DNA from 2 places in the Novosphingobium sp. BL-52-GroH genome. Region 2 is predicted to be linked to the other one. Evidence: predicted binding sites of a transcription regulator. Region 2 holds the regulator's gene; the other holds the start of a gene.

Region 1 (7,501 bases), 1.7 Mb from region 2:
CCCGGAAGCGGCGGCGGCGATTCGAGCGCCTGGGGCGCCCTGCCCACCAGGCGGATGTAGGTTTCGCGCGCGCCGGCAAGGTTCGCTTCGGCGGTGAGCAGGTCACTCTGCGCCACTGCGAGGCGCGATTGCGACTGGGCCACGTCGGTGCGGGTGAGGTCGCCGATTTCGAAGCGGTCGCCCGTCGCCTGCAGGTTGGTCTGCAGGACACTGACGTTCTTGCGGTTGAGGCCGACGATCGCCTCGGTGCGGATCACGTCCATGTAGGCCGCGACGACCTGCGAGAAGACCGAGGCTTCCGTCGCTCGCAAGTCCGCCTGCCCGGCCTCGACGCGGATCTTCGCAGCCTTGATACGGTTCTTCACCGCACCGCCCGAATAGATCGGCGCGCCGAGGTCGGCCCCGGCGTTGAAGGTGCGCAAGGGAGCGCTGAACGAGTTCTCGCTCTGCTTGAGGTATTCGGTGTAGGTGCCCGATGCGCTGGCCGTGGGCAGGCCGGCGGCGCGGGCGATCGGCACGCCCTCGTCGGTCGCGCGTTGCTGCGCGCGCGCCGATTCCAGCGTCGGGTTGGTCTGGTATGCCGTGACCAGCGCATCGCGCAGGGTGTCGGCCCACGCAGGCGGGCCAGCCGTCAGTATCAGACATCCCCCCGCGAGCAGCCCGGTACGCCTAGCGAACCGGGCCATGCTCAGAAGCTCCAGCGTTTGGGAGCCGCGAACTCGGGAAGGACGGGTATGCCCATTTCGGCGAGCGGCAGCAGCGAGACGGTGCCCGCGGCCTTGGTGCCGATGGCGAGGCGGGTGACGCCGCGCACGACCGTACCCGTGACCACGCGGCCACCGTCGACAAGGCGGGCAGTGAGCGCTTCGGGCAGGATTTCGGCCGCACCGTCGACCACGACGAGCGAATAGCCGCCCTCGCCCGCCGTTGCGGCATCCGCGGTGGCCACGGTATCGAGCGAACCGGCGAGCGGGCGCAGCAGCGCGGCGAGATAGCCGTCGGCGTCGCCCACCAGCAGGACCTTGTCGGTCGCGGCGGGTTCGGCTTCGGCCAGCATGCGGGCATGGACCAGCGGGGCGGCCAGGAAGCGGCCGTCGCCCAGCGGGATCGCGCGGTCGATATAGGCCGCGTCGCGCATGGTGGCGGGCACGTAGTTCTCACGGGCGAGACCGGCCATCGCTTCGAGCACCCAGGGCTCGTTCACGCCGCTGGTGCGCAGTTGGCTGGAAATCATCGCGCGGCGCGCTTCGGAGATTGCGGCGCCGGCAGGCACCGACCGATCCTCGGTCAAGGTCATCAGGTGAAGTTCCCTAATTCGTTCAGCAGGACCGGCATTCGCGCCAAACAGTCGGTTGGCGAAGACGGCACTTATCGGCCGCTTCTAGGCCAAGGCGCCGATCACGCCAAGCCATTTGAGAATACCCCGGTCGATCAATTCAAGCACTTTGACGATAGCGCCCATGCGGCCTATGGCGCGCAAGTCTGCCCGTTCGCGGCGCCGGCCCGCGCCCCCGCGCGACCTCCCGACAGGGTACACTTGAGTGGGAGGTCGGGCGGGGGCGCGGGCCGGCGCCGCAATCCGCCTTTCAGCGGATTTCGGGCCAAATCCACGTTATCCGCCAGAACGGGAGCGCAAATTCCATGACAGATATGGTGACTATCCGCGAAGACGACCTGATCGAGTCCGTCGCCGACGCGCTGCAATACATCAGCTACTATCATCCGATGGACTACATCCGCGCCCTGGGCGACGCCTACGACGCCGAAGTCGGCCCGGCCGCGAAGGACGCCATCGCGCAAATCCTGACCAACAGCCGCATGTGCGCGGAAGGCCACCGCCCGATCTGCCAGGACACCGGCATCGTCAACGTCTTCATCGAGTGGGGCCAGAACTGCCGTCTCGAAAGCGACCGCAGCTTGCAGGAAGTCGTCGATGACGGCGTGCGGCGCGCCTACAACCACCCCGAGAACCGCCTGCGCGCCTCGGTGCTGGCCGATCCCGCCTTCACCCGCCGCAACACCAAGGACAACACCCCTTGCGTGCTCTCGGTGGAGATGGTCCCGGGCTCGAAGATCTCGGTCGACGTCGCGGCGAAGGGCGGCGGGTCGGAGAACAAGTCCAAGTTCAAGATGATGAATCCCAGCGATTCGATCGTCGACTGGGTGGTCGAGATGTTGCCGCAGATGGGCGCCGGCTGGTGCCCGCCGGGCATGCTGGGCATCGGTATCGGCGGCACCGCCGAGCACTGCGTCAAGCTCGCCAAGCAGAGCCTGATGGAGCCGATCGACATGGCCCAGCTCAAGCAGCGCGGCCCCCAGAACGACATCGAGGCGCTGCGCATCGAGATCTTCGACAAGGTCAACGCGCTGGGCATCGGCGCGCAGGGCCTGGGCGGTCTCGCCACGATCCTCGATGTCAAGATTCTCGACTGGCCGTGCCACGCCGCCGGCAAGCCCGTGGCGATGATCCCCAACTGCGCCGCCACCCGCCACGCGCACTTCACCCTCGACGGTTCGGGCCCGAGCTATCTCGAGACGCCGAACCTCGACGAGTGGCCCAAGGTCCACTGGGCGCCGAGCAAGGAAGCGAAGAAGGTCGATCTCGACACGCTCACCTCCGAGGAAGTGCAGAGCTGGAAGCAGGGCGACCGCCTGCTGCTCAACGGCAAGATGCTGACCGGACGCGACGCGGCGCACAAGCGCATCGCCGACATGCTGGCCAAGGGCGAGGAACTGCCGGTCGATTTCAAGGGCCGGGTGATCTACTATGTCGGCCCGGTCGATCCGGTGCGCGACGAAGTGGTCGGCCCGGCAGGCCCGACCACGGCCACCCGCATGGACAAGTTCTCCGACACCATGCTCGATCTCGGCCTGCTCGCCAGCGTCGGCAAGTCCGAGCGCGGCCCGGCCGCCACGCAGTCGATCGCCAGGCACAAGTCGGCCTACCTGATGGCCGTGGGCGGCGCGGCCTATCTGGTCGCGCGGGCGATCAAGCAGTCCAGGGTCGTCGGCTTCGCGGACCTCGGCATGGAGGCGATCTACGAGTTCACGGTGCAGGACATGCCGGTGACCGTCGCGGTGGATAGCGAAGGTGCCAACGTCCACACTCTCGCACCGCAGCACTGGAAGGCCAAGATCGCCGAGGAACACCTGCTGGCGGACTGACCGCCGGCGTTCTCCCCGACGACGACCTGAAAAGGGGCCCGGAGCTGCAGCTCCGGGCCCCTTTCTACTGGACCGTGAAGTCGGCCCGGAGCGAAGGCTCCGGGCGTCGTTCAGGGCGCTCAGCTGGCGCGGCGAACCGCGCCCTTGTGCGCGCCGAGGCCCTTGGGACCGCGCGGACGGAAGCGACGCTTGCGCTCGCCACCCTCTTCGCCGGCGGCGCCTTCGCGGCGCTCGCCCTGGGGACGATCGCTGCGCTGGCCACCACGGCCGCCCTGGCCGCCGCTGCGACCACCGCCCTGGCCGCTGCGGCCGCCACCCTGGCCACGGCCACCGCCCTGCGGCTGGGCCGGGGCAGCACGTGCCGGAGCCGGCAGGCGCGCGGCCTGGTTCTGGAAGTCTTCCGGCAGCGGCAGCAGGTCGAGCTTGACGCGGGTCAGGCGCTCGATGTCGCGGATGTAGGGCTTCTCGTCCGACGCGACGTAGCTGATCGCGACGCCGGTCGCCCCGGCGCGCGCGGTGCGGCCGATGCGGTGGACGTACTGTTCGGCGACGTTGGGGATCTCGTAGTTGTAGACGTGGCTCACGCCCGAGACGTCGATGCCACGGGCGGCGATGTCGGTGGCGACGAGGACGCGGATCGCGCCCTGGCGGAAGCCGCCGAGCGCGGCGGTGCGCTGGGCCTGGCTCTTGTTGCCGTGGATCGCGGCGGCGGGGATGCCGGCGGCGACGAGGTGGCGCACGATGCGGTCGGCGCCGTGCTTGGTGCGGCTGAACACCAGGGCACGGTCGATGGCGCCGTGGGTGGCGTTCTCGGCCGCGTCATCGGCAAGGCCGGCGCGCAAGGACAGGGTCAGCAGGGCCTGCTTCTCTGCCTGGTTGATCATGATCGCGTACTGTTCGACGCGCTCCGCGGTGGTCGACTGCGGCGCGACTTCGACCTTGACCGGGTTGTTGATGAACTGACGGCCCAGGTCGGCGATCGCCTGCGGCATGGTGGCCGAGAAGAACAGGCTCTGGCGACCGGCGGGCAGCATGTTGGCGACGCGCTTCAAGGGCACGATGAAGCCCAGGTCCATCATCTGGTCGGCTTCGTCGAGCACGAAGATCTCGACGTGCTTGAGGGTCAGCGCGCGCTGGTCGATGAGGTCGAGCAGGCGGCCGGGCGTGGCGACGAGGATGTCGACGCCGCGCTCGAGCGCACGGGCCTGCTTGCCCACGGGGACGCCGCCGAAGATGCACTGGATCGTGAGATTCAGGAACTTCGCATAGCCCTTCATGTTGTCGGCGATCTGGGCGGCCAGTTCGCGCGTGGGCGAGAGGACCAGCATGCGGCAGCCGGCGTTCTGGCGCGGCTTGGGGTCCTGGGCCAGGCGGTGCAGCGAAGGCAGCGAGAACGCGGCGGTCTTGCCGGTGCCGGTCTGCGCGATGCCGAGCAGGTCGCGGCCTTCGAGGAGCGAAGGAATGGCCTTGCGCTGGATCGGCGACGGATCGGTGTATCCCTTGACGGCAAGCGCGCGAAGAATGGGCTCGGCCAGGCCAAGTTCGGAGAAATAGGACATCAAGTCACTTTCAAAGGTGCACGGGGGCGAGCACGTTCGAAAAGACGAATCTTTAGGAAGAGCGCGCGCACGGCAAGGTGTCGTTACGGGCGACCCTGCGTGAGGAAGGAAGCTTGGGATTGGTGGCAACCGCTAGTCCGGTCCGGTCTTGGCGGCTTGCGCCTCGACCTCACGCTGCTCACGGATTGCGGCGGGAATAACCCCACGCGCCGGTTGCTGAGGCGCTACATAGTGTGCGGTGCAGCGAAGCGCAAGAAAATTACGCCCAGGCTTGACATTTGCGGCGAAGGTCCGAGCCGCAAGGCGGGTTCTTTCAATCTTCCGAACCCCATTGGAGCGTATGGGGATCGCCCAGCGTCACCAGCCGGCGCAGCGCGGCGCGGGCAAGACGCTCGGTCTCGACCTTGCGGCGGGCGGCGGCGATCTGGTGCAGGGGGGCGGGGCGCAGGATTTCCGCGTCGTAGCCATCCGCCACGATCACGCCGCAGCGTTCCGGCAGGAATGCGCCGGTTTCCAGCGGCGAGCGGTCGAGGGCAGGGGAAAGGCCCCAGTAGAAACGGTCGCAATAGTCGAGATAGTCCGTCCATTTCCCGTCGCCGAGCAGATCGGCGCGCGACACCTTGATCTCGACGATGATGACGTGACCCTTGGCATCGATCCCCATGAGATCGGCCCGGCGTCCGCAGCGCAGCGGCATTTCGGGTACGCACCAGATACCGTTGCGCGCAAACAGGCGAGATATGCCGCGCGCGACGCCCGATGCGGTTTGCGACGGGGCAGGGGACAGCGAGAGAGAATCGGCTTCGGCCATGCGCACATGATAGGAACATAGCGGGAACTTACAAGTCGTCCCGCAAGGTCGTGCGTCGAAGTCGAATTTGTCGCTGGAAACCCCCGCCGCCCTCTGCTAACCGGCCTTCCGTTGCACCCGTAGCTCAGCTGGATAGAGTGACGCCCTCCGAAGGCGTAGGCCACTGGTTCGAATCCAGTCGGGTGCACCATTTCTCCGATACCTTCCGGATCTATGTCGAGCGGGGCCGCTCGGCCCGCGCTCACGCGAAAATCCGCTCTACCGCGAGCCGGAAGGGAAATCGTCTCGCAATCCGCACCGCGCCGGGGTCGAGCCCCGAGCGTGCGAGAATTTCGGGCCATTCGTCCGGCCGATGCGAGCGTGCGATCGATAGCTGCCCGTCCTCGCGAACGATGCGATGGACTCCCATCATGCGCGCCAGCAGCGGGAAGCCGTGATAGGCGAAGGCGTGGCGGTGCAGGTCGCTCACCAGCCAGCCGCGCCTCGAAGCGTGTTCCATGTGCCGCAGGAAATGGCCGAGTTGATCGTCGCTCATGTGGTGGGCGACCTGGCTGCTGACGATGAAGTCGAATTGCTCGGGCTGGTCGGCGTAGTCTCCCGTCCGATAGTCGATGGCAAGCCCCGGCTGCGTGGCGGCCCGGGCGAGCCCCTCGCTCGCCGGGTTGAGGTCGACGCCGACCATCCTGGCCTCGATCCCGCGCCGGGCCGACCACCGCGCCACCGCGCGCAGCATGTCTCCATGGCCGAAACCAACGTCGAGGATGCTGAAGCTGCGCGCATCCCCGATCGCGCGCGACAGGAAGGCGAGCGTCGGCCGGGTGGTGAGCGTCCAGCGGTTGACCCGGGCCAGGTCGTGCAGCACCCGGCCGTACGTGCCGACGTCGAGTTCGGCCGCGTCCATCTGCTCTTCTTGGAGGGAGCGGGTCGCGAGCGATCTCATTGCACGACGATTTTGCCGGTCATCCCGAACGCGCCGTGCATGAAGTGGGTGCAGCGGACTTTGTAGGTGCCCGTCGGCGGCGCTACCAGGTGAACCTCGACGCTCTGCCCGCCCTTGAGCGAGATGGCGCCGCCGACGATCCTGCCACGGTCCGCTTCCGGGATCGTCGCGGCGGCGAAGAAGTCCTTCGCCGCAAAATCGTGCCCGCCCGAGGCCAGGTTCTCGAATCGCAGGGCATAGGCCCTGCCATGGTCCAGAGTGATCGTGGAGGGGCTGAACTGGAAGTTCGACAGTTGCACGGTGAGCGTGCTGACGTCACCGGGACCTGCCGCAACCGATGGTGCCTGCGACATGGCGGGCGCCGGGGCGAAGGTCTGGGTGGCAAGAGTGAGGGCAGCGGCAGCGACGAGACGCCAAACGATCATGTCCGGTCTCCAGTATCCCCGTGAAAGGGCACGACTCCGGCAATGCGGGCCGAGTGCATTTATCACATCGTTTCCGACCTATCCGAAGGATATTCTTTGCGCGCTCGCAGCTTGCGGGGGCTGGTAAAAGCGCGCAGTCTCCGTTTGAAATGGAAGCGGGATGCCCGGATGAGAAGCGTCTGCATGGTAATGGCCTGCATTCTCGTGGTCGGCCTGGGCATTGCGTCCACGCAAGCGCAGGCGAGCGTGCTCGGCCGCTGGCTGACCGACGACGGGTCGGGCGTGGTCGAGCTTGCGCCCTGCGGGCCTGCGCTGTGCGGGCGACTGGTCGCCGTGCGCGATCCCAAGGCACCCAGCCACGACGTCAACAACCCCGATCGCGCCTTGCGCGGCCGTATGCTGGTCGGAATTCCGATCCTCTCGGGGCTCGTGCGCGATTCCGGGAAGGATGGTGCGGGATGGAGCGGTGGCCAGGCATACGATCCCAAGGCCGGCCGCACCTACCGGGCCAGCATCCGCCTCGGCACTGCCGACAGGCTGGACGTGACCGGCTGCCTTTTCCTGTTCTGCCGAACCCGGCACTGGACCCGCGCGACCACGG
Region 2 (7,501 bases):
CTCAGGATGCGGCCGGATTGTGGCGTATTCGCGCCGACTTGCCCAGTCCCCACGAAAAAGGCGGCCCCACGAAAAAAGGCGGCCCCACGAAAAAGGCCGGCCCCACGAAAAAGGCCGGCCCCACGAAAAAGGCCGGCCCCACGAAAAAGGCCCCCGCTTTCGCGAGGGCCTCCTTCGGATACCGCGACTGCTCGCGGAACGGGTAGGTCAGCGCCTGCGGATCAACGCTTGTCGATCGCCAGGTAGTCGCGCTGCGTCGGCCCGGTGTAGAGCTGGCGCGGACGACCGATCTTCTGGCCTGGATCGGAGATCATCTCGTTCCACTGCGCCACCCAGCCGACGGTGCGGGCGAGGGCGAAGAGCACGGTGAACATCGTCGTCGGGAAGCCGATCGCCGACAGGATGATGCCTGAATAGAAGTCGACGTTGGGGAACAGCTTCTTCTCGACGAAGTACGGATCGCTGAGAGCGAGTTCCTCGAGGCGCAGCGCGGTCTCGAAGAGGGGGTCGGTGACCTTGAGCGCGTCGAAGACCTCGCGCAGGGTCGACTGCATGACCGTCGCGCGCGGATCGTAGTTCTTGTAGACGCGGTGACCGAAGCCCATCAGGCGGAACGGATCGTTCTTGTCCTTGGCGCGCTCGATGTAGTGCGGGATGCGATCGGGGGTGCCGATCTCCTTGAGCATGTTGAGCGCGGCTTCGTTGGCGCCGCCATGCGCGGGGCCCCACAGGCAGGCGATGCCCGCGGCGATGCATGCGAACGGGTTGGCGCCCGACGAGCCGGCGAGGCGCACGGTCGAGGTCGAAGCGTTCTGCTCGTGGTCGGCGTGGAGGATGAAGATGCGGTCCATCGCCTTTTCGATGGCGGGGATCACTTCATATTCTTCTGCCGGCACGCCGAAGGTCATGCGCAGGAAGTTGCCGGTGTAGCTCAGCGAGTTGTCGGGATAGACGAACGGCTGGCCGACCGAATACTTGTAGGCCATCGCTGCGATCGTGGGCATCTTCGCGATCAGGCGGTGCGAGCTGATCTTGCGATGCTCGGGGTCCGCGATGTCGGTCGAATCGTGGTAGAACGCCGAAAGCGCGCCGACCACGCCGCACATGATCGCCATCGGGTGGGCGTCACGGCGGAAGCCGCGATAGAACGTCGCCAGCTGCTCGTGCAGCATGGTATGGCGCGTGATGGTGTTCTCGAACGTGGTAAGCTCGTCCTTGCTCGGCAGTTCGCCGTTGAGCAGCAGGTAGCTCGTTTCCATGAACGAGGACTTCTCGGCCAGCTGGCCGATCGGGTAGCCGCGATGCAGCAGAACGCCTTCGTCGCCGTCGATGTAGGTCAGCGCCGACTCGCAGCTCGCGGTCGAAGTGAAGCCCGGGTCGAACGTGAACTTGCCGGTCTGGGCATAGAGCTTGCGGATGTCGACGACATCCGGGCCGACGCTGCCCTTAAGGATCGGGTACTCGAAGTCCGCGCCACCAGCGCTCAGTTTAGCCTGATCACCCACCAGTTATATCTCCTTTTGACGGTTACTCGACTGGAACGTCCGCCTGCGCACCGATACGTGCGAGGCTCTCTTCCCGTCCGAGCAAAACCAGTACGTCGAAAATCCCCGGCGAGGTCGTCTGACCTGTCAGGGCCGCTCGCAGCGGTTGTGCGAGCTTGCCGAGTCCCAGTCCCAGTTCCTCGGCCATTGCCTTCAGGTTTCCTTCCAGTTCCTCCAGCGTCCAGTCGATCGGACCGGACAGGCGCTCATGAACCGCGGCCAGGCGGCCACGCGCCTCGTCGGTCAGGAGGCCGAGCGCCTTTTCGCTCATGGCGAGGGGACGCTTGGCAAACAGGAAGGCAGAGCCTTCTGCAAGTTCGTTGAGGTCCTTTGCTCGGACCTTGAGAACGGGCATCGCGCGCGACAGCAGGTCGAGGCCGGCATCGGCAGCCCCGTCCCCGTTTGTCGGCAGGCGCGGCGCGACCAGTTCGGCGAGCCGGAGGTCGTCGGCCTCGCGCAGGTAGTGCCCGTTGAGATTGTGTACTTTCGCGAGGTCGAAGCGCGAGGGCGACTTGCCCACGTCGACCATGTCGAACCATTCGACTGCCTGCTCGCGCGATATGATCTCGTCGTCACCGTGGCCCCAGCCCAGGCGAAGCAGGTAGTTGAACAGCGCTTCGGGCAGGATGCCCAGTTCGTCGCGGTAGGAATCGACGCCCAGCGCGCCGTGGCGCTTGGACAGCTTGGCGCCGTCGGCGCCGTGGATCAGCGGGACGTGGCCATAGACCGGCACGTCCCAGCCCATTCCCTTGATGATGACGAGTTGGCGGAAGGCGTTGTTGAGATGGTCGTCGCCGCGCAGGACGTGGGTCACGCCCATGTCGTGGTCGTCCACCACCACCGCCAGCATGTAGACCGGGGTGCCGTCGCTTCGCAGGATGACGAAGTCGTCGATCTCGACGTTCTGCACGGTGACCGAGCCCTGGACGAGGTCCTCGATCGTCGTCTCGCCTTCGCGCGGTGCCTTCATGCGCACGACCCAGGGCTTGTCAGCCGGCCAGGTCGAGGGATCGGCATCGCGCCATTCGCTGTCGATGCGGAACGGGCGACGCTCTTCCTGCGCCTTCTGGCGACGCTCGGCGAGTTCCTCGGGCGTCAGATAGCAGCGATAGGCATGCCCGCTCTCCAGCAACTGCGCCGCGACTTCGGCATGGCGTGCCGAACGGGCGAACTGGAACACTGGCGCTTCGTCGCCCTGCAGGCCGAGCCATGTCAGGCCGTCGAAGATCGCCTCGATCGCGGGTTCCGTCGAACGCGCGCGATCGGTGTCCTCGACCCGCAGCAGGTACTTGCCGCCGTGGTGGCGGGCGAAGAGCCAGTTGAAAAGGGCCGTGCGGGCGCCGCCGATATGCAGGAAACCCGTGGGCGAGGGGGCAAAGCGCGTGACGACGGCCTTGGCGCCCGTCGTTCCGCCCGTTGCACTACCGCTTGCCATCGATACCACCTTATTGTCCTATGCGCGCCATGGGGAGCCCGGCCGCAACTCTTGAAAATCAGCCCCCGGAAGGCCGCGGAGCCGCTGCATTGCAGCATCGGCCATGGAACAGCGGAGGCGACTTGTCGAGGCCTTTGGCGGCCATCGAGCGATTTCTTTCGCAGGCCGGATTCGATCGCGGACCGTGGCTCACGGTGGCCTTCGCGGGCGGCATCGTGACGTGGTTTGCGCTTCCTTCGCCGCCCTTCTGGGTCGGCTTCTGCGGCCTGTGTGTGGTGTTCGCGACGACGGGGATGGCGCCATGGCCCGGGCGCGAGGCCTATCCGCGCCTGCGCAAGGCCGCATTGGTCCTGCCGCTGCTTGCGATGGCGGGATGCCTGACGATTTGGACACGCTCGGAAATTGTGGGGGAAGTGCCTTTGGAGCGCCCGTTCGCGGGTTCGTTCACGGCAAGGGTACTGGACATCCAGCCACAGCCCGCGCTCGGGCGTGACCGGCTGATACTGGCGATGCGCGAGCCGGACGGCGGCCGGTCGATCAAGATACGCCTCAACGTAACCCGTACGGATGCCGCCGCGCCGGTCGGCATCGGCGACATCGTGCGCTTCAGGGGCCGGCTGATGCCGCCGGCGCCGCCGATGCTGCCCGGCGCCTACAATTTCGCGCGGACGGCCTGGTTCTCGGGAATTGCCGGCAGCGGTTCGGCTCTCGGCGAGGTGCAGGTCGTGCGGCAGGGAGAGCCGGGCGGTGGCAGGCTGTCGGGATTGCGCCGGGCGTTGTCCGACCACATCCGCGAGCGAATCGGTGAGGAGCGGGCCGGCATAGCCAGCGCGCTCGTCACCGGCGACAGGGGCGGCATCACCGAAGCCGACGACGAGGCGATGCGCGACTCCGGGCTTGCGCACCTGCTTTCGGTTAGCGGGCTGCACGTCAGCGCCGTAGTCGGCGCCATCTACGTCCTGGTCGTGCGCGTCCTGGCGCTGTTCCCCTGGCTCGCCCTGCGCGTCCGCCTGCCGATGGTGGCCGCAGCGGTCGGGGCGCTGGCCGGCGTGGCCTATACCCTGATTTCCGGTTCGGAAGTTCCGACAGTACGATCGTGCATCGGCGCGCTGCTGGTTCTCGTGGCGCTGGCGCTGGGTCGCGAACCCCTGTCGTTGCGGATGCTGGCCGTCGCGGCGTTCTGCGTCATGCTGCTCTGGCCCGAGGCTGTTACCGGGCCGAGCTTCCAGATGAGCTTCGGCGCGGTGCTGGCGCTGGTCGCGCTCACCACGGCCGGCCCCGTGCGTGCCTTCGTCGCCCCGCGGGACGAATTGCTGGCGGCGCGGGCGCTGCGCCACCTGGCGATGTTGCTTCTGACCGGCATCGTCATCGACCTCGTGCTCATGCCGATCGGGCTTTTCCACTTCCACCGCGCGGGCATCTACGGCGCCCTGGCGAACGTCCTCGCCATTCCGCTGACGACGTTCGTGGTCATGCCCCTGCTTGCCGGTGCCCTGGTCCTCGACGTGCTGGGAGCAGGCTGGCCGCTATGGTGGCTGGCGCAGAGCGCGATCGACCTGTTGACCGGCCTGGCTCACTGGTTTGCATCGCGGCCGGGCGCCGTGGCGATCCTGCCGGCCGGGGCGAACGGTGCCTTCCTGGTGTTCGTGGCCGGAGGCTTGTGGATCGGCTTGTGGAGCGGGCGGGTCCGCTGGATCGGCCTTCCGCCTGCGCTGCTTGGCGCGGGACTGCTCGCCGTCGCTTCGCCGCCCGATATCCTGGTCTCCGGAGACGGGCGCCACGTCGGCCTGGTCGAGGCCGGTGGCCAGCGGCTGTTCGTCCTGCGTGACGGCGGTGAAGGCTATGCGCGCGACAACTTGCGCGAACTGGCCGGCATGGAAGGCGATCCCGTACCGCTCAATCGCTGGCCCGGAGCGCACTGCAACCGCGATTTCTGCGCGCTCCCACTGAAGCGCGAAGGCGGCACCTGGCGCCTGCTGGTATCGCGCGGGCGGGACGCGGTGCCCGAGCGCGCTCTCGCGGCGGCCTGCGATCGCAGCGACATCGTGATTTCCGATCGCTGGCTTCCGGGCAGTTGCCGCCCCCGCTGGTTCAAGGCGGACCGGGGCCTGCTGAACCGAACCGGCGGACTTGCCGTGCACTTGTCCGAGCGGCGGTTGGCCACCGTCGCGGATGGCGAGGGCGAACACGGTTGGTGGCGCCCCTCGGAACCGGGGCCAGCGACCATTCCCGACCCGCCTCGATGATCGGTCGGAAATCGTCAGGGAGCTTGCACTGAGGTTCGCACGGGGCTCGTGCCGCGACACCTCGTTTCAGTGATAGCGCCGCAGCAGTCCTGCAAGCTTGCCCTGGACTTCGACTTCGTCGGGGCCGTAGATCTGCGGTTCGTAGGCGGCGTTGGCGGGATCGAGGCGGACCATGCCGTTTTCCCGGCGCAAGTACTTGAGCGTCGCTTCTTCGCCGCGGATCAGGGCAACGACGATTTCCCCGTCGCGGGCGGTGTTGGTGCGCTTCACCAGTGCGAAATCGCCATCGAGAATACCTGCCTCGACCATGGAGTCCCCGGACACTTCGAGGGCGTAATGCTCCCCGGAGCCGAGCAATGCCGCAGGGACCGACAGCGATGACTGCCCTTCGAGCGCTTCGATCGGAACGCCGGCGGCAATTCGGCCATGCAGCGGAATCTCGATGACGTCGTTGGCTGCTTCGGGCGCGCGCTGGGGCGTGCGGCCGGGCGTGTCGTCGTTGCTGTTGGCCGGCGCGGGGCGCGGGGCCCTGGTGCCGGTGTCGTCAGGCTGGCGCAAGACTTCGAGGGCGCGGGCACGATTGGGCAGGCGACGAATGAAACCGCGTTCCTCGAGCGCCGAAATCAGGCGATGCACGCCCGATTTCGATTTCAGGTCCAGCGCTTCCTTCATCTCCTCGAAGCTGGGGGAGATGCCGCTTTCCTCAAGCCGGGCCTGGATGAAACGGAGCAATTCGTGCTGCTTGCGCGTCAACATTGTCGCTGCCTTCTCGTTGCGACCGGGCGAAGGTCCCTTCGGCCGGGAATGTTCCTATCGCGAACATTGCGAGAACAATTAAGCAACGAATTTAACTGCGTCAAGCAATGCCTCAGGCGATACCGCCATTCCGGAGCAGGAATATGCGCACTTCGTCACCGGGCTCTGCGGCAGGTGCGCGGGCGGGTCGATCGATCAGTACGTTGCTGGCGGCTAGCGAGGCGAGGGCGCCGCTGTCCTGTATCGCGTGCGGCACCACGGTTTCGCCGTCCCACCATCCACGCAGGAATTCCCGGCGTGGCCCGTTGGCGCGGACCGGAGTGCCGAGGCGGGTGGTGATCCGCATCGGCAGTGCCTCGCCAGCCCCCAGCATCCGGCGCAGCAGCGGGAGGAGGAAGTGATAGGCGGTCACGAAGCTCGACACGGGATTGCCCGGAAGTCCCAGGATGATCTGCCTATGCCCATCGCGTTGGCGGGTCGCGACGAGGATCGGCTTGCCCGGCTTGATGGCGACGCGCCAGAAATCGAGACTGGCGCCCCACCCCTCGAGCGCAGGGCGCACGAGGTCGTGGTCGCCGACCGAGGCACCGCCGCTGGTGACGATGACGTCCGCTGTCGACGCCGCATCGAAGGCTGCGGTGAGTGCCGCGATCGTGTCCGCCACGGGCCCGATGCGGTTCGCTTCCACCGTCAGCGAGCGGGCGAGCGCGAGCAGCATGGCACCGTTGCTCGCGGGGATCTGGTGGGGGCCGCACAGCTCCGGATCGGAGGCGAGTTCGTCGCCGCTGTCGATCACGGCGATCCGCGGCATGCGGTGGACGGGAAGGTGCTTGTGCCCGGCGGACATCGCGAGCGCCGCCTGGGCCGGGCCGATGCGGGTGCCGGCGGGCAGGACTTCGGCGCCTTCGGCAAAATCCATGCCGCAGGGGCGGATGTGCTTGTGCGCGGGTTCGGGCGGCTCGCCGGTCATGACGAGGTCGCGGTCGCGCCGGTCGAGGTCTTCCTGCAGGATCACCGCCTCGGCCCCGCGCGGGAGGATCGCGCCGGTCGAGATTCGCACCGCCTCGCCGCTCGCGACGATGCCGGGATAGGGATGGCCGGCAGCGCTTTCGCCGACGATGCGCCAAGGACCGGCAAGGTCTCCGGCAGTGACCGCATAGCCGTCCATCGCCGACAGCGCCGCTGCGGGCTGGGTGCGGCGCGCCTGCAACGGCTCGGCGAGATAGCGGCCGAGAGCCCCCTCGACGTCGACGTGTTCGATCGAAAGGGGGGCCGTGAGCGCAAGCAGCCGGGCCTGCGCCTCTTCCAGCGGGAGCGGGGCGGAACTCATGCGCCCCAGCCCTCCGCCTGCCAGTGACCGGACTTGCCGCCGCGCTTCTCGACAAGGCGAATCGCGCCGATCACCATGCCCTTGTCGAGCGCCTTGGCCATGTCGTAGATTGTCAGGAGTGCGATGGAAGTGGCTGTCATTGCTTCCATTTCCACGCCCGTCCTGCCTGTCAGCGAGGCTGTCGCAGTGG

What was found. The regulator LexA, encoded in region 2, represses DNA repair genes until DNA is damaged. The targets are predictions, from matches to a motif close to GTTCCNCNCTTGTTCT.
Region 1: ACFFDA_RS22785 (MmcB family DNA repair protein) is a predicted target of LexA. The motif match lies at 5,548-5,563, and genes of this name have one in related genera.

What each region holds. Positions count from the first base shown of each region.
Region 1 is NZ_CP171152.1:2,103,328-2,110,828, forward strand. Features, by position in the region: gene ACFFDA_RS22765 (TolC family outer membrane protein) at 1-686, opposite strand, end outside; gene ACFFDA_RS22770 (protein-L-isoaspartate O-methyltransferase) at 689-1,297, opposite strand; gene ACFFDA_RS22775 (fumarate hydratase) at 1,642-3,165, shown strand; gene ACFFDA_RS22780 (DEAD/DEAH box helicase) at 3,285-4,724, opposite strand; gene ACFFDA_RS22785 (MmcB family DNA repair protein) at 5,038-5,535, opposite strand; tRNA gene ACFFDA_RS22790 (tRNA-Arg) at 5,649-5,725, shown strand; gene ACFFDA_RS22795 (methyltransferase domain-containing protein) at 5,777-6,475, opposite strand; gene ACFFDA_RS22800 (cupredoxin domain-containing protein) at 6,472-6,900, opposite strand; gene ACFFDA_RS22805 (DUF2147 domain-containing protein) at 7,084-7,501, shown strand, end outside.
Region 2 is NZ_CP171152.1:362,891-370,391, reverse strand. Features, by position in the region: gene ACFFDA_RS14340 (citrate synthase) at 222-1,505, opposite strand; gene gltX (glutamate--tRNA ligase) at 1,528-2,979, opposite strand; gene ACFFDA_RS14330 (ComEC/Rec2 family competence protein) at 3,102-5,225, shown strand; gene lexA (transcriptional repressor LexA) at 5,292-5,981, opposite strand; gene ACFFDA_RS14320 (molybdopterin molybdotransferase MoeA) at 6,094-7,311, opposite strand; gene moaC (cyclic pyranopterin monophosphate synthase MoaC) at 7,308-7,501, opposite strand, start outside.